Regions from separate parts of the Acidovorax sp. LjRoot194 genome, predicted to be linked through region 2. Evidence: predicted binding sites of a transcription regulator. Region 2 holds the regulator's gene; the other holds the start of a gene.
The links. The regulator HrcA, encoded in region 2, represses chaperone genes, less so after heat shock. The targets are predictions, from matches to a motif close to TTAGCACTCNNNNNNNNNGAGTGCTAA.

Region 1: ACSQ3N_RS05095 (co-chaperone GroES) is a predicted target of HrcA. The motif match lies at 5,108-5,134, and genes of this name have one in related genera.

What each region holds. Positions count from the first base shown of each region.
Region 1 covers NZ_CAXUQB020000001.1:1,104,548-1,116,154, forward strand. The annotation lists gene ACSQ3N_RS05080 (DUF805 domain-containing protein) at 1-218, shown strand, start outside; gene ACSQ3N_RS05085 (TonB-dependent siderophore receptor) at 555-2,645, shown strand; gene groL (chaperonin GroEL) at 2,904-4,556, opposite strand; gene ACSQ3N_RS05095 (co-chaperone GroES) at 4,729-5,019, opposite strand; gene ACSQ3N_RS05100 (sensor histidine kinase) at 5,368-6,588, shown strand; gene ACSQ3N_RS05105 (hypothetical protein) at 6,715-6,951, opposite strand; gene ACSQ3N_RS05110 (ATP-dependent Clp protease proteolytic subunit) at 6,972-7,526, opposite strand; gene ACSQ3N_RS05115 (xanthine dehydrogenase family protein molybdopterin-binding subunit) at 7,629-9,923, opposite strand; gene ACSQ3N_RS05120 (FAD binding domain-containing protein) at 9,956-10,993, opposite strand; gene ACSQ3N_RS05125 ((2Fe-2S)-binding protein) at 10,990-11,466, opposite strand.
Region 2 covers NZ_CAXUQB020000001.1:1,321,427-1,333,033, forward strand. The annotation lists gene rapZ (RNase adapter RapZ) at 1-586, opposite strand, end outside; gene recN (DNA repair protein RecN) at 586-2,262, opposite strand; gene ACSQ3N_RS06100 (NAD kinase) at 2,265-3,161, opposite strand; gene hrcA (heat-inducible transcriptional repressor HrcA) at 3,190-4,194, shown strand; tRNA gene ACSQ3N_RS06110 (tRNA-Ile) at 4,249-4,325, shown strand; tRNA gene ACSQ3N_RS06115 (tRNA-Arg) at 4,542-4,618, shown strand; gene greB (transcription elongation factor GreB) at 4,697-5,263, shown strand; gene ACSQ3N_RS06125 (RelA/SpoT family protein) at 5,386-7,668, opposite strand; gene rpoZ (DNA-directed RNA polymerase subunit omega) at 7,765-7,968, opposite strand; gene gmk (guanylate kinase) at 7,986-8,606, opposite strand; gene ACSQ3N_RS06140 (YicC/YloC family endoribonuclease) at 8,643-9,560, opposite strand; gene ACSQ3N_RS06145 (serine/threonine protein kinase) at 9,636-10,652, shown strand; gene ACSQ3N_RS06150 (PP2C family protein-serine/threonine phosphatase) at 10,690-11,592, shown strand.

The DNA.
Region 1 (11,607 bases), 220 kb from region 2:
GGTTTTTCCTGGCCCAGATTCTGGCGGTGGTCGTGGCCAGCTTTCTGGGTGACGTGGTCTCGGGCATTGTGTCCATCGCGCTGCTGCTGCCTGCGCTGGCCGTGGGTACGCGCCGCCTGCACGACATCGGCCGCAGTGGCTGGTGGCAACTGCTGTTGCTGACCGGTATCGGCTTCTTTCTGCTGCTGTTCTGGTGGGCGCAGCCGAGCGAAGGCTGATCTCTTCAGGCGGCGGGCTCAGGGCCTGCTTTCGCAGCCCGCTGTCCTCACGGTCAGCGGGCTTTTTGTTGGCGGCTGCGGGCCGCGCGGTCCCGGGCCAGGGGCGATCCGCAGGCCGCCCGCCGCGCTGGGGCAACGGGCAATGGGGTGAAAAAGCAGCAAAAAAGGGCCTGCCGCTTGATAGAAAAGCGCTGATAGCTATCAAATAAGGAGCAAAGGCCTGTAGCCACGGACGCCCGGATGTTGCCGATGTACGACATCCTGCGCTCAAGGCCACCAGTATGGCGTTTTGATTTTTAGAATAGAAATCATTCTTATTTCTATTATCGAGAAATCATGACATTTCCATACCGGCCGACCGCGGTCTGCATAGGCATTGCCCTGGCCTTCGGTGCCGTGCCTGCGGGGGTGATGGCACAAAGCGCCACAGCCACATTGTCCGAAGTGCGCGTGGACGCCAACGCCGAAAAAGAGTCCGCCACCGCCCCCGTGGTGGGCTACCGCGCGCGCAATGCGGCCACCGCCACCAAGACCGACACCCCGCTGTCGGAAACCCCGCAGTCCGTCACGGTGGTCACCCGCGACCAGTTGGTGGACCAGGGCGCCACGACCTTTCAGGAGGCACTGCTCTACGCAGCCGGGGTGCGCAGCGATGCCTACGGGCTGGACAGCCGCTCCGACAGCGTTCGGGTGCGCGGCAGCTCGCCCGATACGTACCTCGACGGCCTGCGCCAGAGTTACAACTACTACACCAGCACCATCGCGTCCGACCCCTACGCGCTGGAGCGCCTGGAAGTGCTGCGCGGCCCGTCCGGCATGCTGTTCGGTGCGGGCACCGTGGCCGGCGTGGTCAACATGGTCAGCAAGCGCCCGCTGCAAGAATCGCAGCGCGAAGTGGGCGTGCAGTTCGGCAGCTGGAACCGCAAGCAGTTGCAGGCCGACCTGACGGGCCCGCTCACCAAAGACGGCGAATGGTCGTACCGGCTGGTGGCCGTGGCGCGCGATGCGGACACCCAAACCGACTACGTGAAAAACGACCGGCGCCTGATCGCACCATCGCTCGCCTGGCGCCCCAATGGCGCTACGTCGCTCGTCCTGCAGGCCCACTGGCAGCAAGACCGTACCGGCAGCACGGCGCAGTTCCTGCCGTGGTCGGGCACGCTCCTGCCCAACCCCAATGGCAAGCTGCCCATCAACCGCTTCATCGGCGAGCCGGGTGACTACTACGACACCGACCGCGAATCCATCGGCTACCTGTTCGAGCACCGCTTCAACGACGCCTGGACCGTGCGCCAGAACCTGCGCCTGGCGCGCAACGAGAACCGGGGCGGCTATCACTACGCCGACTTTTTCTCTGACCCCCGCATAGACCCCGTCAACCAGCGCCTGGTCGGCCGCCTGTACGGCAAGAACGTCACGCGCACCCGCATGGCCGCGGTGGATACGCACCTGCAAGGCAACATGACCACAGGCGCGGTGCGCCACCAGTTGCTGCTGGGCGTGGACTGGAACCGGCAGACCGAGAACAAGACCGAAGCCGATGACTCGTACAACGCGCCCATCGACGCGTTCGCACCGGTGTACGGCAACCGCATCAACCCTGCGATGGCCGTCAAACCCGAGAACGTGCAGCGCCAGAGCGGCCTGTATGTGCAGGACCAGATGAAGTGGGGCAACTGGATCTTCATCGCGGGCCTGCGCCACGACCGCGCCGTGAACGGTCTGGCTGGCTCGGCCGATGACCGCACCAGTGACACCACCAAGCGCCTGGGCGTGATGTACCAACTGGCCGGAGGCTGGACGCCCTACATCAGCTACGCCGAGTCCTTCAGCCCGGTCAGCGGCACCAACGCCTATGGCCAGCGCTTCAAGCCGCTGGAGGGCGAGCAGATCGAGGTGGGCGTGAAGTACGTGCCCGAGGGCAGCTCCACCCAGTTCACAGCCGCGGTGTATGACCTCAAGGAAAAGAACCAGCAGGTGGCCGACCCCACCAACCCCAAGAACGTGCTGCAGGTGGGCCAGACCCGCAACAAGGGCCTGGAGCTGGAATACAAGGCCCGCGTCGCCACCGCGTTCGATCTGACCGCCCACTACAACTACACCGATGCAGACCCGCTGCTCGAAGGCCTGCCGCGCCATCAGGCTGCCGTGTGGGGCGTGTACCGATTTGCCGTCGGCAATGTGCGCGGCTTCTCGGTCGGGGCAGGGTACCGTTGGCTGTCGTCGTTCCGCGACCGCACCGGGCCCGAGGTGCCGTCCGCCAGCGTCGTCGACGCACTGCTGGCCTACGACACGCAGGACTGGCGCTACGCGCTCAACATCAGCAACCTGGCCGACAAGAAGTACATGAGCACCTGCCTGGCGCGCGGCGACTGCTGGTGGGCCACCCGGCGCAACGTGGTGCTGAGCGCGACGTACCGGTTCTGATCGCTGGCACAGCACGTCAACGCATCAATCTGTAGCTATTAGCACGCCGTGGAACCGCTCACGCCGAGCCTGTCGAAGCGCCGCGCAAGGCTTCAACAGGCCCAGCCCGAACGGCAGGAGCGCTGAGTACAACCTGAAGTGCCATCCCTAGGGCGCCACCCAGTAAAAAACCCCGCAGGCTTCGCAGCCTGCGGGGTTTTTTGTGGAAGCTTGCGCGCGGCAGGATCGTGGCCCACCCCGCGCAGGTCCGGTGGGCAATTACATGCCCATGCCGCCCATGCCACCCATGCCGCCCATGTCGGGCATGCCGCCGCCAGCACCGGCCTCGTCCTTGGGTGCTTCAGCAACCATGGCTTCGGTCGTCAGCAGCAGCGATGCCACGGAGGCAGCGTTCTGCAGGGCCGTGCGGGTGACCTTCGTGGGGTCCAGAATGCCCAGCTCGAGCATGTCTCCGTACGTGTCGTTCGAGGCGTTGAAGCCGTAGTTGCCCTTGCCGGCCAACACTGCGTTCACCACCACCGAGGCTTCGCCGCCGGCGTTGTTCACGATTTCGCGCAGGGGCGCTTCGATGGCCTTCAGGACCAGCTTGATACCGGCTTCCTGGTCAGCGTTGTCGCCCTTGATCGAGTCACCGACAGCTTGCTTGGCACGCAGCAGGGCCACGCCGCCACCAGCCACAACGCCTTCTTCCACAGCTGCGCGCGTGGCGTGCAGTGCGTCTTCCACGCGGGCCTTCTTTTCCTTCATTTCGACTTCGGTGGCAGCGCCGACCTTGATCACGGCCACACCGCCAGCCAGCTTGGCCACGCGCTCTTGCAGCTTTTCGCGGTCGTAGTCGGACGTGGCTTCTTCGATCTGCACGCGCACTTGCTTGACGCGGGCTTCGATGTCGCCAGCTGCGCCAGCGCCGTCGATGATGATGGTGTTTTCCTTGCCCACTTCGATGCGCTTGGCCTGGCCCAGGTCGGCCAGGGTCACCTTCTCGAGGGTCAGGCCCACTTCTTCAGCGATGACCTTGCCGCCCGTCAGGATGGCGATGTCTTCCAGCATGGCCTTGCGGCGGTCGCCGAAGCCAGGAGCCTTCACAGCCACCACCTTCAGGATGCCGCGGATCGTGTTGACCACCAGCGTCGCCAGGGCTTCGCCGTCGACTTCTTCGGCAATGATCAGCAGGGGGCGGCCGGCCTTGGCGACTTGCTCCAGCGTGGGCAGCAGGTCGCGGATGTTGCTGATCTTCTTGTCGAACAGCAGCACGAAGGGGTTGTCCAGAATGGCGGATTGCTTTTCTGGGTTGTTGATGAAGTAGGGCGACAGGTAGCCGCGGTCAAACTGCATGCCTTCCACGACGTCCAGTTCGGAGTCGAGGGACTTGCCGTCTTCCACGGTGATCACGCCTTCCTTGCCGACCTTGTCCATGGCGTCAGCGATCAGCTTGCCGATGGTTTCGTCGGAGTTGGCGGAGATCGAACCGACCTGGGCGATTTCCTTGGAGGTGGTCGTGGGCTTGGAAGCCTTCTTCAGCTCGGCGACCAGGGCCGTCACAGCCTTGTCGATACCGCGCTTGAGGTCCATCGGGTTGATGCCGGCGGCCACGTACTTGAAGCCTTCGCGCACGATGGCTTGAGCCAGCACGGTAGCGGTGGTGGTGCCGTCACCAGCGTTGTCGCTGGTCTTGGAGGCCACTTCCTTCACGAGCTGGGCGCCCATGTTCTGCAGCTTGTCCTTGAGTTCGATTTCCTTGGCCACGGACACACCGTCCTTGGTCACGGTAGGGGCGCCGAACGAGCGCTCCAGCACCACGTTGCGACCCTTGGGGCCCAGGGTGACCTTGACCGCGTTGGCCAGGATGTTCACGCCTTCAACCATGCGTGCGCGGGCTTCGCCGCCGAAAACTACGTCTTTTGCTGCCATGTTTGGCTCCTAAATTCAGAAATTCTTTAAACGGATAACGGGTTGTGGTGAAAGAAAGCGTAGCGAGCAGGTGTCAGGCTAGGCGCACGGAGCGCAGCAACCGGAACGTACTTGCCTAGTACGTGAGGATTGCGAGCACCGCGCAACGACGCCTGGCGCCTGCGCAGTAGCTTTATTTCTCCACAACGGCGAACAGGTCGTCTTCCTTCATGACCAGCAGCTCGTCGCCGTTCACCTTGACGGTCTGGCCCGAGTACTTGCCGAACAGAACGCGGTCACCGACCTTCACGTTCAGGGCGAGTACTTCGCCCTTGTCGTTCTTCTTGCCGGGGCCGACGGCCAGCACTTCACCTTGATCGGGCTTTTCAGCGGCGTTGTCAGGGATCACGATGCCGGAGGCGGTCGTGGTTTCGCTTTCGATACGCTTGACGATCACGCGATCGTGCAGAGGGCGAAGGTTCATTGCAATGCTCCTGTTGTCAGTGAAAAAAGGCTGAGGACTCCAGCGCCCGGCGGACCAGACGCTACAAAATTCCCGGCAGACACGCGTGTTAGCACTCGTCTGGGGTGAGTGCTAATGATACGGGCAATTGTGGCGGTTTCAAGACGGGGCCGGCATTTGCCCGATCTGAGAGGTAACCAGAGGATGCAGGGCAGCCCGCCTTGAAACCCCGAAATGCGCGCGTCCCCACCCCGGATTCGGCCTTTGTGCTACCAGCCGGCGCCCTCCGTTGCCATGGACAGGGCCCGCCCTTGTGATGTGGAACCTCGCCGACAGCCCGGGGTGGACCTGTACCGTACATTAATCGCAATGAACCTGGTCACGTCCGTTATCTCCGAGCCGTCCGTGGATAGCGAGGAAGCGATTGCGCGGGACATTGCTGCCGTGGGAAAGCTCAGCATTGTTCCTCGCCTGCTGAAGCTTTTGTGTGACAACACCGGCATGGGATACGCCGCCATAGCGCGGGTGACCGATGAGACCTGGACCGCGTGTGCGGTGGAAGACCGCATCCAGTTCGGTCTTGGCCCAGGCGGGCAGCTCGACCTGAAAACCACCCTGTGCTACGAATCCCGGCAAATTCGGCGGCCGATCGCGTTTGATCACGCCAGCGAAGACCCCACCTTTCGCGATCACCACACGCCCAGAATCTACAAGCTCGAGAGCTACATCTCGGTGCCCATCATTCGCCCCGACGGGTCCTATTTCGGTAACCTGTGCGCTATCGATCCCAACCCTGCGCAGGTCTCTGACGTCCGCACGGTGAACATGTTCACGGCGCTGGCGGACATGATCGCGCTGCAGCTGTCGATCGATGAAGCCTACGAGGCCGCGCACCAGGAAGTGGCCGAGCAGCGGGCGATTGCCGGTCTGCGGGAGCAATTCATTGCGGTGCTGGGGCACGATCTGCGCAACCCGCTCGCGGCCATCGCCACCACGGCCGAATTGCTCGCACGCAGGCCGCAGCCGCAGGACCAGAAGCTCGCCGAGCGGCTGCGTAGCAGCACACGCCGCATGAGCGGTTTGATCGACAACCTGATGGACTTTGCGCGCGCACGGCTGGGTTCCGGGATCGGTGTCGAGATCCGATCTGCGGTCGACCTGGCCGACGCCCTGTCCGCGGTGGTCGACGAGGCCCGCGCCGCCCATCCCCAGATGGTCATACAGGACTTGATTCGCGTCGATGCACCCGTGGCGTGTGACCCGCCGCGCATTCAGCAACTGCTGTCCAATCTGCTGGGCAACGCCTGTCACCATGGCGACGTGCAGCAACCGGTGCTGGTCAATGCGCACATCGAGAACGGGACGCTCGAAATCTCCGTGCGCAATCGCGGCGGTGGCATTTCGGCCGAGGACCTTGAGAAAATCTTCCAGCCGTATTGGCGCCCCGCCTCCAGCAAGCCTGGCGGAGGCCTGGGACTCGGGCTGTACATCTGCTCCGAAATCGTGAAGGCGCACGGTGGTGAGCTGGTGGCCACCTCGACCGTCGAAGGCGGCACCTGCTTCACTGCGCGACTGCCGATCAGCCGCTAGAAAATACGCGGCGTCTGGCCGCTGCCGCGCAGCCTCTGCGCAGATACCGATGGGCGCCGCGCCTGACGCTACACGCCAGACCCGTGGCGCTACTGCTGAACGCTCCCAAACACAATGGACATGCGCTCAACGGTCATCGGCTTTGAACAGGCCGCGCACATTCATGGCCGCCAGGCACACCTGCAGGGCAATCACTGCGTTGGCACCCGCCGGAATGCCCCAGCCCACCCACAAGACATTGCTGGCCAGAAACACCCAGAACCCGATCTTGCGACGGTGCTGGTCGCGCGACCCTACCAGCCAGGCCGCCAAGACCGACGCGGCAAACGCCGGCCACTGGATGAGGTCGACCCAGTCAGTCATGGAACTTGCAGTGGCGCATGTCAGATGACCGCAGCCACCAGTGCTCGGTCCACGGCCTCTGGCGCAGTCAGGTACCAGTCCTTGTCCAGCACCTGCTGCTCGATCTGCTGCGCGGTGAGCGAGGTCCCCTCCGCCAGCTTCGCGAAACCCTCGCTTTGCAGGCGCTGTCCGGATTCGATCTCTGCCAGCACGTCGTTGACCTTGGCCCTGCAACTTCTCAAGGCACCATCCAGTGTGATGCTGGCGGTCATCTTGCGCTCATGGATGAGCAGCTCGCAGTCGCGCGTCAGGAAGCGCCGGGCTTTGGGTATCGCAGACATGATGGTGACGCCGGCGGAGTACACATAGGTCTTGCCCAGAAAGTAGATGTCTCTGCCTTCCAGTTGCCACAGCCTCAACTCTTCGGCGATGCGGCGCCCGACTTCTGCGTCTCCACCCGACGTGCTCAACTCGAACACGATCGGGCCGTTGGTTTTTGCTTCCGATTGCTGGCGAAAAAATTCTGACAGCATGAGCTCATTGACGTTGCCGAACAGGCGGATGTCGGGGGACAGGGAGGGAATGGAAGTCGTCATCGTTCAGGTAGGTTGAAAAGAATGGTGGCGTGAGGATTTTTGTAGGCTGTTGTCCGAAGCAGCGTGTGGCGGGTAGGCACCCACACGGGCCACGCAACGACGTCAAGAATGCGAAGGGCTGTAGGGCGCATCCGTCTGTTGCGATGCATCGGACAGTTGCATGACCTTGTCGGGCGTCATGGGCGTGCTGCGGATGCGCTTTCCGGTGGCGTGAAAGATGGCGTTGCAGATGGCCGCGGCCACGCCGACCTGGCCGATCTCGCCCACGCCTTTGGCGCCCAGGCGGCTCACGATCCTGTCGTCCTCGTCGACGAAGATGACGTCGATGTCGTGGATGTCCGCCTGCACGGGGATGTGGTACTCCGCAAAGCTGTGGTTCATGAAGCGGCCCAGCGTGTTGTCTGAGTGCGCCTCTTCATGCAGGGCCTGGCTGATTCCCCAGACCACGCCGCCGTAGATCTGGCTGCGCGCGGTCTTGGCACTGATGATGCGGCCGGCCGCGATGGCGCTCACCACGCGGGTCACGCGCACCGTGCCCAGCTCCTCGTCGACCCGCACCTCGCAAAAAACCGCCGAGTGCGTGGCCCGCGAATACTTGCGCTGCTTGAGCATGTGGGGAAGCATCAAGTACTTCTCCTCCAGCGGTGCGCTCATCGACGCAAGGACCGTGGCAAGCGGGACATGCGCCCCCGCCACGCCCTTCAGGCGCAATGCGCCGCGGACAAACTCCACGTCTGCAAAACGTGCCTTGGCCAGCGGCGAACCCTTCAGCCCCCGCGCCATCTTGAAGAGCGTTTTCTGCAGCTTCTCGCAGACCCCTTCGACAGCCGAGCCGACTGTCGCAACGTGGGAGGAGCCGCCTTCGATGGGCGCCACGGGCAAGGTGGAATCTCCCAGCTTGAAGGTCACGTGTTCCATTGGCAGCCCCAGGGCGGCGGCTGCAATCTGCGCCATCACGGTGTAGGTGCCGGTGCCGATGTCGCTGGCCGCACTGCTGACTTCCAGACGCCCGTCGGGATGCAGCACCGCGCGGGCGCGGGCGAACATTTGCATGGCGTCCCACACGCCGGTCGCCATGCCCCAGCCGATCAATTCGTTGCCGTCCCGCATGGAGCGCGGCTCCAGCGTGCGGCGAGACCAGCCAAAGCGCTCGGCGCCCTGCGCGTAGCAGGCCTTCAATTCCTTGGTGGAATGGGGCAGGTCGGTGGTGGGGTCGAACTCTGCATAGTTCCTCAAGCGCAGCGCGAGCGGATCCATCTTGAGCGCGTGGGCCAGCTCATCCATGGCCACCTCGATCGCGTGCACCCCGTGTGCAGCACCCGGCGCCCGCATGTCGATGGGGCTGAAGCGGTCGAGATCGACGAGTTTGTACTCCAGCCGCACGTTGTCGCTGCGGTACAGCTGCCCGGACCAGTTGACGACGACTTCGACGTAGTCTTCCAGGCGCGAAGTCTCTGCAACGGCCTCATGAATGATCGATCTGAGCCGTCCATCACTGTCGGCAGCCAACCGTACCCGCTGCGTGGTCTCGGGCCGATGGCCGAAGGTGAACATTTGCTGGCGCGTCAGCACCACGCGTACCGAGCACTCGGTATGCAGCGAGGCCATGACCGCAAGAATGAGGTTGTATTGCGGCCGAAGCCCCGACCCGAAAGCGCCACCCACGAACGGGTTCTTGACGGTGACTTTGTCTTTGCCCAGCCCGAAGACGCGGGAGACCACCCAGCGGCTGTTCTGCGATCCCTGCGTCTTGTCGTAGATGGTGAGGTGCCCTTCGTCGCCACGGACGACGGTTGTTGCGTGCATCTCCATGGGGTTGTGATGTTCTGCACCGCTGTAGTAGCTGGCATCGATTTTCACGGGCGCCGCTACAAACGCGGCGTCTGCGTCGCCCTTGGGTTTGGGGGGCGGCACATACCCGGCCTTGAATCCCTTGGGCTCGTGGGCGCGATGGACTTCCGCGCGCAGATCGGTGGCATGCGGCTCGGTGTCGTACTCCACCTGCACGAGTTGTGACGCTTCGCGAGCGGCTTCAAAGGTGTCGGCCAGCACCAGGGCAATGGGCTGGCCGCTGTACAGGATGGCGTCGCTGTACAACGGCTTGAACGGCGATCCGCCCGGCGCAGTCATGTCCTTGTAGAAGATATCCATGGACCGGGTCCGCGGACGGTTCTCGTGGGTCAGGATATCCCGCACGCCGGACACGGCCCTCGCCCGGTCCAGCAACAGGCGGGCGATCCGGCCGCGGGCGACGGTGCTGTTGACCACCACGCCAAAGAGCATGCCCTGCACGAAATGGTCTGCCGCATACAGCGCCTGGCCGGTGACCTTCAAGGGCCCATCGGTGCGTGACAGCGAGTCGCCAAGCTGGACATAACCTGTGCCCGCTTCGGCCATCGGCTGTTGGGTGGCGGGAATGATGGACGGGTTCACAGGGCTTGCCCTTTCTTCGCTCTGCCCGGAAGCAGGCTGGTGTGCTTGGCCATGGCCATTTCAAGTGCGCGCACTACCGCACGCTGCGCCATCGGAATCTTGAAAGCATTGCTGCCCAGGGCGCTTCCCTGGGCCTGGGCGCCAGCGATCAGAGCCGATCCCGCTTCAGAAAAAGCCGCACGGTCTGGCCGCTTCCCGTGCAGCAGCCGCTCCACATCCGGCAGGCGCCAGGGCTTGTGCGCCACACCTCCCAGCGCAATGCGGGCCTCGGCGATACGGCCGCCGTCGTCGATGTGCAGGGCCGCGGCGACGGACACCAGCGCGAAGGCGTAAGACGCCCGCTCTCTGATCTTGAGGTACGCGCAATGCTCCACAAAATCGGGCGCGGGCGGCAGTTCGATGTGCGTGATGAGCTCGCCCGGCATCAACGTGTTGTCCACGTCCGGCTGGTCACCCGGCAAGCGATGAAATTCCAGAAACGGGATGCTTCTGCGACCGCCCAACGACTCGACATGCACCACTGCATCGAGCGCCGCCAGTGCCACGCACATGTCGGAAGGGTGCGTGGCGATGCACTCCGTGCTGGCGCCCAATATCGCGTGCTGGCGCGCCAGGTTGCCGATGGCCGAGCATCCGCTGCCGGGTTGGCGCTTGTTGCACGGCGTGCCGGTGTCATAGAAGTAGTAGCACCGCGTGCGCTGCAAAAGGTTGCCCCCGTCCGTGGCCATGTTGCGGATCTGCGGAGATGCACCAGACAAAATCGCGGCGGACAAAAGGGGATATTGCTCTTGCACCAGCGGGTGATGTGCGGTGGCGGCGTTGCGCGCCAAAGCGCCGAGCATCAGGCCACCGCTTTCGGACGGCTCGATATCGTGGAGCGCCAGCGCATTGATGTCCATCACATGCTCTGGCCGTGCCACCCCTTCTTTCATCAGGTCCAGCAGATTCGTTCCGCCGGCGATGAAGGCGCCCTTGCCACCCCAGCCGACCGCCGCCGCGACATCGCTGGCTGCTGCATAGGTGAAGCGTTTCATGGCGCTGCCTGCTGTTCGAGTGCAACTTCGGCCACGGCATCCAGGATCTGCACATACGCCCCGCAGCGGCAGAGGTTTCCGCTCATGAGCTCGCGAATCTCATCCCGCGTTTGTGCGTGCCCTTCGTTGATCAAGCCCACTGCCGAACACAGCTGGCCGGGCGTGCAGTAGCCGCACTGGAATGCGTCGTGCTCCATGAAAGCCCGCTGCAGAGGGTGGAGTTGGCCTGCGGTGGCCAGGCCTTCCACCGTGGTCACGCTGGCACCGTCGCGCATGACGGCGAGCGTGAGGCAGGCGTTGATGCGTTCTCCATTAACCAGCACGGTGCAGGCGCCGCACTGGCCGTGATCACACCCTTTTTTAACGCCGGTCAGACCGAGTTTGTCGTGCAGAAGGTCCAGCAATGTCACGGAAGACTCGACGTCGAATTCGCGCTTCCAACTGTTGATCGTCAGCGTGATCGGGTGGGACATGGGGGCCTTGATCGTTATTCGGAAAAAACGATTCTGAGTCGATGCCTTTGGCCGTCTCTGTCGGACAACACGCACTTCACGGGCCCGCATCCCGAGCGCGCATCGCCTGAAATGATTGTTCTCAATACTGGAACAGTCAGT
Region 2 (11,607 bases):
GCGGGTTGGGTAGCATGCGCACGTCGAACACGTAGTCCGCATCCATCGGTATGCCGCGCTTGAATGCAAAGGACTGAAAGACGAGGGTCAGTTGACCGTGCGTCGTGGTCATCAGTCCCTTCACGTAGCTTTGCAGCTGCGATGACCTGATGGTGCTGGTGTCTATCACGTGCGACTGATCGCGCAACTCGGCCAGAAGCTCGCGCTCCTCCTCGATGATCTGCACCAGTGCCTTGCGTCCTTGCTGCAGGTCTGCGTGCGACAACGGGTGGCGCCGCCGCGTCTCGGAAAAGCGCCGCACCAGCGTGTCGATGGTGGCATCCAGAAAGATGGATTGCACTGATACGCCCTGGCTGCGCAGCCGGGCCAGCTCCTGCGGGACCTGGTGCAACGATGTGGCACTGCGCACATCCATGGCGATGGCCAGGCGGTGGCCGTGGTGGTGGTGTTCCAGGGCGACGAATGCGGGGAGCAACTCAGGGGGCAAATTGTCGACGCAGTAGTACCCGGCATCTTCCAGCGCGTGCAGGGCCACGGACTTGCCGGAGCCCGACATGCCGGTGATCAGGACGATTTCCAACGCCATCAGCGGGCCCTTTCCTGGGGCGCTGCGGCGGTCGCCAGGTCCAGCATCTCGCGGGCGTGATTCAGGGATGCATCGGTGGATTTTTCACCGCCCAGCATGCGCGCAATCTCCGCCACACGGGTTGTGCCCTGCACGGCGACCACCGAGCTCGTCGTTCCGTCCGGGCTCTTGCGCTTGGCGACCTTGAGGTGGTGGTGGGCGCAGGCGGCCACCTGCGGCAGGTGGGTGACGGCCAGCACCTGGCGATCGCTCCCCAGTTGCTGCATGAGCCTGCCCACGGTTTCGGCCACGGCCCCGCCCACACCCGAGTCCACCTCGTCAAAAATCAGCGTGGGCGCCAGCCCGAGTTCACTGGTCGTCACGGAGATCGCCAGCGAGATCCGCGACAGCTCCCCGCCCGAGGCCACCTTGCCAATCGGCTTGGGCGTCATGCCGGGGTGTCCCGCCACCAGAAACACCACATCGTCGATGCCGTGGGACGACGGCTCTGCCGACTTGCTCACGGAGACTTCGAACTTGCCGCCTTCCATGCCCAGCCCCTGCATGGCCTGCGTAATGGCCAGAGACAGCTTGGGCGCCGCCTTGGCCCGCCCCAGCGACAAGGCGCGGGCCGCCGCCTGATAGGCCTTTGCACTGGCGGCTTCGGCCGCTTCCAGGCGCTCCAGATCGGTCGCGGCATCCAGCTGCTGCATCTCGCCCTTCCAGCCCCTCAGCAACGCCGGAAGCTCAGCGGGTGTGCGCTTGTACCGGCGCGCGAGCGTCATCCATTGCGAGATGCGCGTGTCGAGCTCTGCCAGACGCTGCGGGTCGATTTCTGCGTGCCGCAGGTACAGCTGCAGCGAGTGGGCCACGTCGCTCGCCTGGGCGAGGCTCGATGCCAGGATATCGGCAAGGCTTGCGAACTCGGGCTCGATATGTTCCTGCCCATGCAGCAGTGCATGGGCACGGCCAATGCCGGCCAGTGCGCCCGTGTCGTCGTCCTGCAGCGCATGCAGCGCACCCTCGGCACCGTCCAGCAAGGCCTGGGCATGCGACAGGCGCTTGTGCTGGGCGTCGAGTTCTTCCCATTCGCCATCGGCGGGCGAGAGCTTATCCACCTCGCCGATCTGCCATTGCAGCCGTTCGCGTTCCTGCTGCAAGTTGGCTTGGGCCTGACGGGCCTGCTCCAGAGTTTTTTGATCGGTACGCCACCGCGTCCAGCGCGTCGACGTGTCGGCGCTGTTCAGCCCTGCGAACGCATCCAGCCGCCCGCGCACGGAGTCCGGCCGGGTCAGGCTTTGCCAGGCGTGTTGACCGTGGATGTCCAGCAGCAAGTCTCCCAGCGAGCGCAACTGCGCCGCTGTGGCGGGCGTGCCGTTGATCCAGGCGCGGCTCTTGCCCTGCACATCGATGGTGCGGCGCAAGAGCAACGGCCCGTCGGTCTCGAAACCAGCATCTTCCAGCCAGGGCGCGATGTGGGCAGGGTTGTCGAATTCGGCGCAAAGGTCCGCCTTGGTCGCGCCTTCTCGAACCGTGCCGGCATCTGCGCGCGAGCCCAGCACGAGCTGCAGCGCGTCGATGAGGATGGACTTGCCTGCACCGGTCTCACCGGTCAGCACAGTGAACCCGGGGCTCAGTTCCAGCTCCAGCGACTCCACGATGACAAAGTCACGCAGGGTGATGCGTCGCAGCGCCATGGTCAGGAGCCTCCTTCGTTCCAGCGCAGCTTCTTGCGCAGGGTGGCAAAGTAGTTCCAGCCCAAAGGATGCAGAAACCGCACGCAGTGCTCTGAGCGTTTGACCAGAATGCGGTCGCCGTGCAGCAGCGATGCCAGCGACTGCATGTCAAAGTTGGCGCTGACATCCCGGCCGCTGACCACCTCGACGGCCACCTCGGTGGCATCCGACAGCACAATGGGTCGGTTGGACAAGGTGTGGGGCGCGATGGGCACGAGCACCCAGCCCGGAATGGAAGGGTGGAGCATTGGTCCGCCGGCGGACAGCGAATACGCCGTCGACCCGGTGGGTGACGCGATGATGAGCCCGTCGGCACGCTGGTTGGCCACAAAGCGCCCGCCCACCTCGACGCGCAACTCCACCATGCCCGATGTGGCCCCGCGGTTGACGACCACGTCGTTCATCGCCAGCGCCTCGAACACCACTCTTTCATCGCGCACGACCCTGGCGTGCATGAGCGGCCTGAGGTCCTCTTCGTATTCGCCCCGCAGCATGGGCGCCAGCGTGGCCTGATAGGCATCGAAAGGAATATCGGTGATGAAACCCAGGCGCCCCTGGTTGATGCCGATCAGCGGCGTGCCGAAGCGGGCCAGCCGGCGACCGATGCCCAGCATGGTGCCGTCGCCCCCCACCACCAGGCCCAGGTCGCACTGGGCGCCTATCTCGTCTACAGTGAGTGCTGGGTAGTGCGCCAGGCCCATGTTGCTGGCAGTCTCGGCTTCGAGGGCCACTTCGCAGCCCTGCTGTTCTAAAAAGTGAGCGATACCTTCGAGTGCCTGGCGCGAAGTGTCGCCTGCAGAGCCCGCTGATGAAGCCTGGTACTTGCCTATGAGGGCGACATGGCGGAAATTGGAGGTCATCACGAAATTACATCATTAAAATCATTCCATGCTCGATGACCGTGCCAAGTTGTTGCTCAAAGCCCTGGTCGAGCGTTACATCGCCGACGGGCAGCCCGTGGGCTCAAGAACTCTGTCGCGCGCGTCGGGGCTGGACCTGTCGCCCGCGACCATCCGCAACGTGATGGCCGACCTGGAGGAGCTGGGCTTGATCGCCAGCCCGCACACCTCTGCCGGACGCATTCCTACTGCGCGGGGCTACCGGCTGTTTGTGGACACGATGCTTACCGTGCAGCGCGACTCATTCATGCCCGCGCAGCTCGCGCCGGAGCAGCCTCAGAAGGTCATCGCCAACGCGGCACAGCTGCTGTCCAACCTGTCGCAGTTTGTCGGCGTGGTCATGGCGCCCAGGCGCACCTCTGTTTTTCGGCACATCGAGTTTTTGAAGCTGTCAGAACGGCGCTTTCTGGTGATCATCGTGTCGCCGGAAGGGGATGTGCAAAACCGCGTGATCTTTACCGAGGTCGACTACTCCGCATCGCAGCTGATAGAGACCTCGAATTTCTTGAATGCTCACTACGCGGGCCTGGCCATGGAGCAGGTGCGCGAACGCCTGAAGTCCGAGGTGGATGCGCTGCGGGGCGAAATCGCATCGCTCATGCAGGCCGCGGTGAATGTGGGTTCCGAAGCCATGTCGGCGGCGCAGGACGAGGTGGTGATATCCGGCGAGCGCAACCTGCTGGCCGTGAGCGATTTTTCCAGCGACATGGGCAACCTGCGGCGGGCCTTCGATCTCTTCGAGCAGAAGACCCAGATCCTGCGTCTGCTGGACATCTCCAGCCAGGCAGAAGGCGTGCGGATCTACATCGGCGGCGAGAGCCACGTGGTGCCGTTCGAAGAACTGTCGATAGTCAGCTCGCCCTACGAAGTGGACGGCAAGGTGGTCGGCACGCTCGGCGTGATCGGCCCTACGCGCATGCCGTACGACCGGATGATCCAGATCGTGGACATCACCTCCAAGCTGGTGTCCAACGCGCTCAGCCACCGCAAGTAAGCCCCTACAATACGGCGCTTGCCCCGTTGTGTATGCAGCGCAGGAGCATGGCTTGGGGCGTTAGCTCAGTTGGTTAGAGCAGAGGACTCATAATCCTTTGGTCGTTGGTTCAAGTCCAACACGCCCTACCACCACCATCCACCATCGATGCGTGGGCGGTGTTTGCAGATCAAAGCCATTTTTCTTGCCGGCTTCAGCCCGTTTTCCTTTTGGACGTGCTGCAGTGCATTACAATCTCGGCTTGCGCTGAATTGTGCTTTTGTTGATGTGCTGCTAGCAGCAAGGGTCAGCAAGAAAATGATGATTTTCAAGGGCCGCCAAGAAATCATGCTATAATTCAAAGCTTAGCGGCTGTAGCTCAGCTGGATAGAGTACTTGGCTACGAACCAAGGGGTCGTGGGTTCGATTCCTGCCAGCCGCACCAATGTTTAAAGCCTGCAATCGCAAGATTGCAGGCTTTTTCATTTGTCCCAGCGTTTCTCGCTGACAGGGGAGATCTGCGATGAGCAAGGCCTTTACCAAAGAAACCGATGCGTCCGATGACGACGAGTTGGTACTGCCAGCGTTACCCGCTGGCGGCAAGAACTACATCACCCCGGCCGGATATGCGCGGCTGCGGGATGAGTTGCTGGACCTGATCGACAACGAGCGCCCCAAAGTGGTGGAGGCCGTGCACTGGGCTGCCAGCAACGGGGATCGGTCTGAAAACGGCGACTATCTCTACGGCAAAAAACGTTTGCGAGAGATCGACCGGCGCATTCGCTTTCTCACCAGGCGGCTCGAGATTGCCGAGGTGGTGGACCCCAGCCTGCACGTGGGCAGCGACCAGGTGTTCTTCGGCGCCACAGTCACTTACATCGATGACGAAGGGGTTGAGCGCACGATCACCATCATGGGCATCGACGAGGCGGACAGCCGCGAGTCGCAGGTGAGCTGGATCTCGCCGGTGGCGCGTGCGCTCTTGAAGGCACGGGTGGGGGATGAGGTGCAGCTGCCTACGCCCGGTGGCGTGCGAAGCCTTGAAGTGGTGGCGGTGCAGTACCCCCAGCGCATCGAAGCCGCCGGCTAGCAGCATCAACAGCGCGGCATCGTTACGTCACTTCAGGTCACGTCAATTCGATCGTTCGCTCACTAGCTCCACCTCACACCAGTTGACGCTGATGCGGCGCACAGCGCAGCGCTGGCGCCCGCTCAGGCTGCCTGCGGCGTGATGCGAACGGCGCGAATGACGGCCTGCGTGCGCCGCAAGTTGCGCAGCGCAGTTTCGAGGTGGATCTGGTCGCGCACTGCCACGATGAAGCGCAAGTCCGTGGTGTCCAGGGCTGCCTCGTCATCCATGTCCACATGGGTGATGTCGGCTTCCGAGCTGGCCAGTTCTGCGGCCACGCGGGCGAGCACGCCTTTGCCGTTGGTAACGGTCACGACGACGCCGGTTTCGAACATGCGCGTGGGCTCGTCAGACCAGTCCACCGCAATGAACCGCTCGCTGTCCTTGTGCTGCAGCCGTTTGGCCACGGTGCAATGCGCGTTGTGGACGACCAGGCCCTCGCCACGGCCCAGGTAGCCGACGATGCTGTCTCCCGGCACAGGGCGGCAGCAGGTCGCATATTGCACCGAGGCGTTTTCGCTGCCGTCCAGGGTCACCGCGCCTTGCGACAGTGTCTCGTGGGACGTGTAGCGCTCCCGCGTCATGAGCAGGGCGTCTGGGCGGTGGCCGTGTTCGGACATCAGCACCATCAGCCGCTTGGCCACGATGCTGGCGATGCGTTTGCCCAGGCCCAGGTCGGTCATGAGCTCGCTGCGGGTCCGGTTGCCGGTAAAGCGCAGCAGCTTGTCCCACAGGGGTTGTGTTTCTGCAGACACCGGTGGCAGTTGCTCCAGCCCCTCGGCGCGGATGGCCTGGGTCAGCAGTTTTTCGCCCAAGCCTTCGGATTCAGTCTGGGCCAGGGTCTTGAGGTAGTGCCGGATTTTCGAGCGTGCGCGGCCGGTGCGGACAAAACCCAGCCACGCCGGGTTGGGCGTGGACACTGGCGCGGTGATGACTTCCACCACATCGCCGTTCTTGAGCTCGGTGCGCAGGGGTACCTGCTCGTTGTTGATCTTGGCGGCCGTGGTGCGGTCGCCCACATTGCTGTGGATGGCATACGCAAAGTCGACCACCGTGGCGCCACGCGGCAAGGCCATGATCTGGCTCTTGGGCGTGAAGACGTACACCGCGTCGGGGAACAGGTCGACCTTCACGTGGTCCCAGAACTCCGCCGCGTCGCGGGTTTCGTTCTGGATGTCGAGCAGCGACTGCAGCCACTTGGTACCCAGGCGCTCGGCAGACGTGCCGTCGCCATCCTGTGCCTTGTACAGCCAGTGCGCTGCCACGCCGGCTTCGGCAATGACGTGCATCTCGTCGGTGCGCATCTGGAACTCGATGTTCACGCCCGAGGGGCCTACCAGGGTGGTGTGCAGCGACTGGTAGCCGTTGAGCTTCGCAATCGCGATGTGGTCCTTGAACTTGCCCGGCACGGGCTTGTACATCTGGTGCAGCACACCCAGTGCGGTGTAGCAGTCTGTCACCGTGGGCACGATCACGCGGAAACCGTAGATGTCCGTCACCTGGGCAAAGCTCAGGTGTTTGAGGTCCATCTTCTGGTAGATGGCGTACAGGGTCTTCTCGCGGCCGGCCAAGCGCACCTGCATGCCGATCTTGGAGAAGGCGGCATCGACCTCGGTCTGCACCCGCTGCACCAGGTCGCGGCGGCGGTTGCGCGACTTGTTGACCGCCTTGGACAGCGTGGCGTAGCGCCAGGGGTGCAGGTGGCGGAACGACAGGTCCTGCAGCTCGCGGTAGGTCTGGTTCAGGCCCAGGCGGTGGGCGATGGGTGCGTAGATCTCCAGCGTTTCCGACGAGATGCGGCCCCATTTGCTGCGCGGCATGTCCGACAGCGTGCGCATGTTGTGCGTGCGGTCGGCCAGCTTGATCAGAATGACTCGGACGTCGCGGGCCATGGCCAGCAGCATCTTGCGGAAGGATTCGGCCTGGTTTTCTTCGCGGGTGTTGAACTGCAGCTTGTCCAGCTTGGTGAGTCCGTCCACCAGTTCTGCCACCGGTGCGCCGAAGCGGTCGATGAGGTCCGCCTTGGTGACGCCGCAGTCTTCCATGGCGTCGTGCAGCAGCGCTGCCATGAGCGCCTGCGCATCGAGCTTCCAGCTGGCGCACTGGGCGGCCACGGCAATCGGGTGCGTGATGTAGGGCTCGCCGCTGTTGCGCAACTGGCCTAGGTGGGCCTCGTCGGCAAACCGGTAGGCCTGGCGCACCTGCTCGATGCTGGTGGCGTCCAGGTAGTCCAGGCTGTCGGTCAGCGCGGCAAAGCTGGCCGCAGCTGCATTGGCCGCCGCTGCAGCTGCCGAGAGTGTCCCTGCCGAGGGCGAATCGCCAGGCCGGGGCTGCGTTGCAGAAGGTGAGTTGAGCACCGCGTTCATGCCTTTAATGTAGCGCGGGAGCGCACCCGGCGAGTTCGGCGCAAAAAAAAGCACCGCTGGCGCGGTGCTTTTTGCGGGCGCGGCCCGGCAGAAACCTCAACCAGGAACCTTCTTGAGCATCTCCAGACCCACTTTGCCTTCGGCGATTTCGCGCAGGGCGGTCACGGCGGGCTTGTTGCGGCTTTCGATACGGGGAGCATGGCCCTGGCTCAGCATGCGAGCGCGGTAAGTGGCTGCCAACACGAGCTGGAAACGGTTGGGGATCTTTTCCAGACAGTCTTCTACGGTGATGCGTGCCATGGGGTGTACTCCGGGATTCAGGTGATATTGAGCGACTGGAAGGTGTCAGCACGCGCGCGGCGCTGGGCGGCGTACTTCAGGCGCTGGGCATGAACCACGGCTTTCAGGTCGAAGAGCGCGCGTTCAAACAACTCGTTGATTATAACGAAGTCGAATTTACTGACCTGGGCCATCTCTTCGGCCGCGTTCTTGAGGCGCACTTCGATGACGTCGGGAGAGTCCTCGCCCCGGCGCTCCAGGCGCGAGCGCAGCTCTTCCCAACTGGGCGGGAGGATGAACACCAAAATGGCGTTGGCAAACGCCTGCTTGATCTGCAAGGCGCCCTGGAAGTCGATCTCCAGAATCACGTCCGTGCCCTGGGCAATGCGCTCCTCGATGGCTTTCTTGGAGGTGCCATAGCGGTTGCCGTGGACGTGCGCCCACTCGACGAAAGCGTTGCCTTCGATCATGGCGTCGAACTCGGGCTGCGATGCAAAGTAGTAGTCGCGCCCGTGCTTTTCCTGCCCGCGGGGGGGGCGGGTGGTGTGCGAGATCGACAGGTGGACGTGGGAGTCAAGTTCCAGCAGGGCCTTGACCAGGCTGGATTTGCCAGCGCCACTGGGCGCCGCCACTACGAAAAGGTTTCCTGGATAGTCCATAACGAATATGCGTCCAGCGCTATCAAAACTCGGGTGTCATTCAATATTCTGCACCTGCTCGCGCATCTGCTCGATCAGCACCTTCATGTCCACGCTGATGCGCGTGAGGTCGAGTGCGGCCGACTTGGAGCCCAGGGTGTTGGCTTCGCGGTGCAGTTCCTGGATGAGAAAGTCCAGCCGTTTGCCCACTTCACCGCCTTTTTTCAGCAGGCGCTCGATTTCGTCGAGGTGCGAGTCGAGCCGGGTGATTTCCTCGGCCACGTCGATGCGGATGGCAAAGGCCGTGGCCTCTGTCAGGGCGCGGTCGCGCGCGGCCTCGGGTGCCACGGCGCCGTCGGTGAGCGCCATGGCTTCCTTCCAGCGCTCCATGAAGCGGGTGCGTTGCTGATCGACCAGCTGGGGCACCATGGGGACGGCCTGCGCCGCCAGGGCGCGCAACTGCTTGAGGCGGTCCTGGAGCATCGCGGCCAGGCGCTTGCCTTCGCGTTCGCGGGCGGCCATGAGGGCGTCGAGAGCCTCTTCCGCCAGGGCAGGAACCGCGTCGCTCCAGTCTTCGCTCGCCGAGGGGGCGTTGGCGCACAGGCGCAGCGCGTCTGCCACGGTGAGGGGGGCGGCGTTGGGCAGCCAGGCCTTCACCGAGTCCTGGATGGAATTGAGCCGCTGCAGCAGGCGCGGGGGCGGGTCCTGCAGCGTGTTGCTGTCCTCGGACTCCAGCGCGGCGCGCACTTCGACCTTGCCGCGCTTCAGGCGCGCGGTCAGCAGGCTGCGCAGGGCGGGCTCCTGCGCGCGCAGTTCGTCGGGCAGGCGGAAAGACAGGTCCAGAAAGCGGCTGTTGACCGAGCGGATTTCGAGCCCCAGCCGGCGCGACGGCGTCGCGCGGGCATCGGTTTCTGCGCCAGTGGCGGACGCGCCATGCTGTGCGCTGGCGTATCCGGTCATGCTGTAAACTGGCATTGGACTTTTTGATGGTTGCTTGCGATCCGGCGATTATCCGGGTTCCGCTCTACCCCCGAGTCATCTTCGCAAAATATGTCAAAAATCAAGCCGGCTCCCTTGCCGCCCGACACCGCCATTGGTGGATACCGCGTGGTTCGCAGGGTGTCCTCCGGGGGCTTTGGTGTGGTGTATCTCGCCACCGACAGCGAAGGCCAGCAGGTCGCCATCAAGGAATACCTCCCCTCGTCGCTGGCCACCCGCGGCCCCGGCGAGCTGCTCCCCAAGGTGCCGTCCGAAAAGCTCTCGCTGTACCGCCTGGGCCTCAAGAGCTTCTTCGAAGAGGGCCGCTCGCTCGCCCAGATCTCGCATGCCTCTGTCGTGAGCGTGCTCAATTTCTTTCGCGAGAACGAAACCGTCTACATGGTGATGAACTACCTGGAGGGCGCGACCCTGCAGGACTTCATCATCACCGCGCGCGACCTGAAGACGCAGAAGGTCTTTCGCGAATCCACCATCCGCTCGTTGTTCGACGAGGTGCTGCGCGGGCTGCGCATCGTGCACCAGCACAAGATGCTGCACCTGGATATCAAGCCGGCCAACATCTTCATCACCGACGACAACAAGGCCGTGATGATTGACTTCGGCGCCGCGCGCGAGGTGCTGTCCAAGGAAGGCAACTTCATTCGCCCCATGTACACCCCCGGCTTTGCCGCGCCCGAGATGTACCGGCGCGACTCGTCGATGGGCCCGTGGACCGACATCTATGCCATCGGTGCCTGCATCTATGCCTGCATGCAGGGCTTTCCGCCCAACGAGGCGCCCCAGCGCATCGAAAAAGACCGCCTGTCCCTGGCGCTGACCAAGCTGCGCGGCGTGTACTCCGACAACCTGATCGAGGTGGTGGAGTGGTGCATGGCGCTCGACCCGCTGTCGCGCCCGCAGTCGGTGTTTGCGCTGCAAAAGGAGCTCAGCCGCGAGGGCGAGCGCCGCTACACCAAGCTGTCCGTCGGCGAAAAAATGCGGCTGCAGTTGGACACACTCGTGTCCGACACCAAGAAGAATGTGCAGAAGGTGGGCGAAGCCACCGGTATCGGAGCCAAACCCAAATGAACACGACTGACGCCCAGCGGGTAGGGGTGGGGCGCCCATGAAGTTCTCCGTATTCCAGATCAGCCGCCGCGGCGGCCGCGAGAAGAACGAAGACCGCATGGGCTATTGCTACACGCGCGAGTCGGGCCTGTTCGTGCTGGCCGACGGGATGGGCGGGCACCCCGAGGGTGAAGTCGCCGCGCAGATTGCGCTGCAGACCATCTCGGCGCTGTTCCAGCGCGAGGCCAAGCCACAGCTCAAGGACGTGCAGGAGTTTCTCTCGGGCGCCTTGCTCGCGGCCCACCACCAGATCCTGCGCTACGCCACCGACAAGGGCATGCTCGACACGCCGCGCACCACCCTGGTGGCTGCGGTGGTGCAGGCCGGCACGGCCACCTGGATCCACTGCGGCGATTCGCGCCTGTACATGGTGCGCGACGGCGACCTGCTGACCCGCACCCGCGACCACTCGTACATGGAACTGCGCAACTCGCCGCCACCGGGGCTGGAGCGCATCAACCGCAACGTGCTGTTCACCTGCCTGGGCTCGCCCACCAAGCCGATCTACGACATCACCGGCCCGGTGTACCTGGAGCAGGGCGACCGGATTCTGCTGTGCTCCGACGGCCTGTGGGGCACGCTCAGCGATGAAGACATCTCCAAGCAGATCGCCCGCAACACGGTCTCGCATTCCGTGCCCGACCTGGTGGAGGCTGCGCTGCGCAAGGCTGGCGACAGCAGCGACAACGTCACCGTGATCGCGCTGGAGTGGGAGACGCCCGACGCGTTCGAGTCCACCCAGGGCGTGTCCACCGACAGCATCAGCGACGACGTGTTCGCGTCCACCATCCAGGCCGGCCCGCTGGACGGGCTGGTGGACGACCTCGATGACGAAGCCATTGAACGCTCCATCGCAGAGATCAACGAGGCCATCCGGCGGTCTGCGGCCAGAAAGGCGTGACGCGTTTCGCCGTGC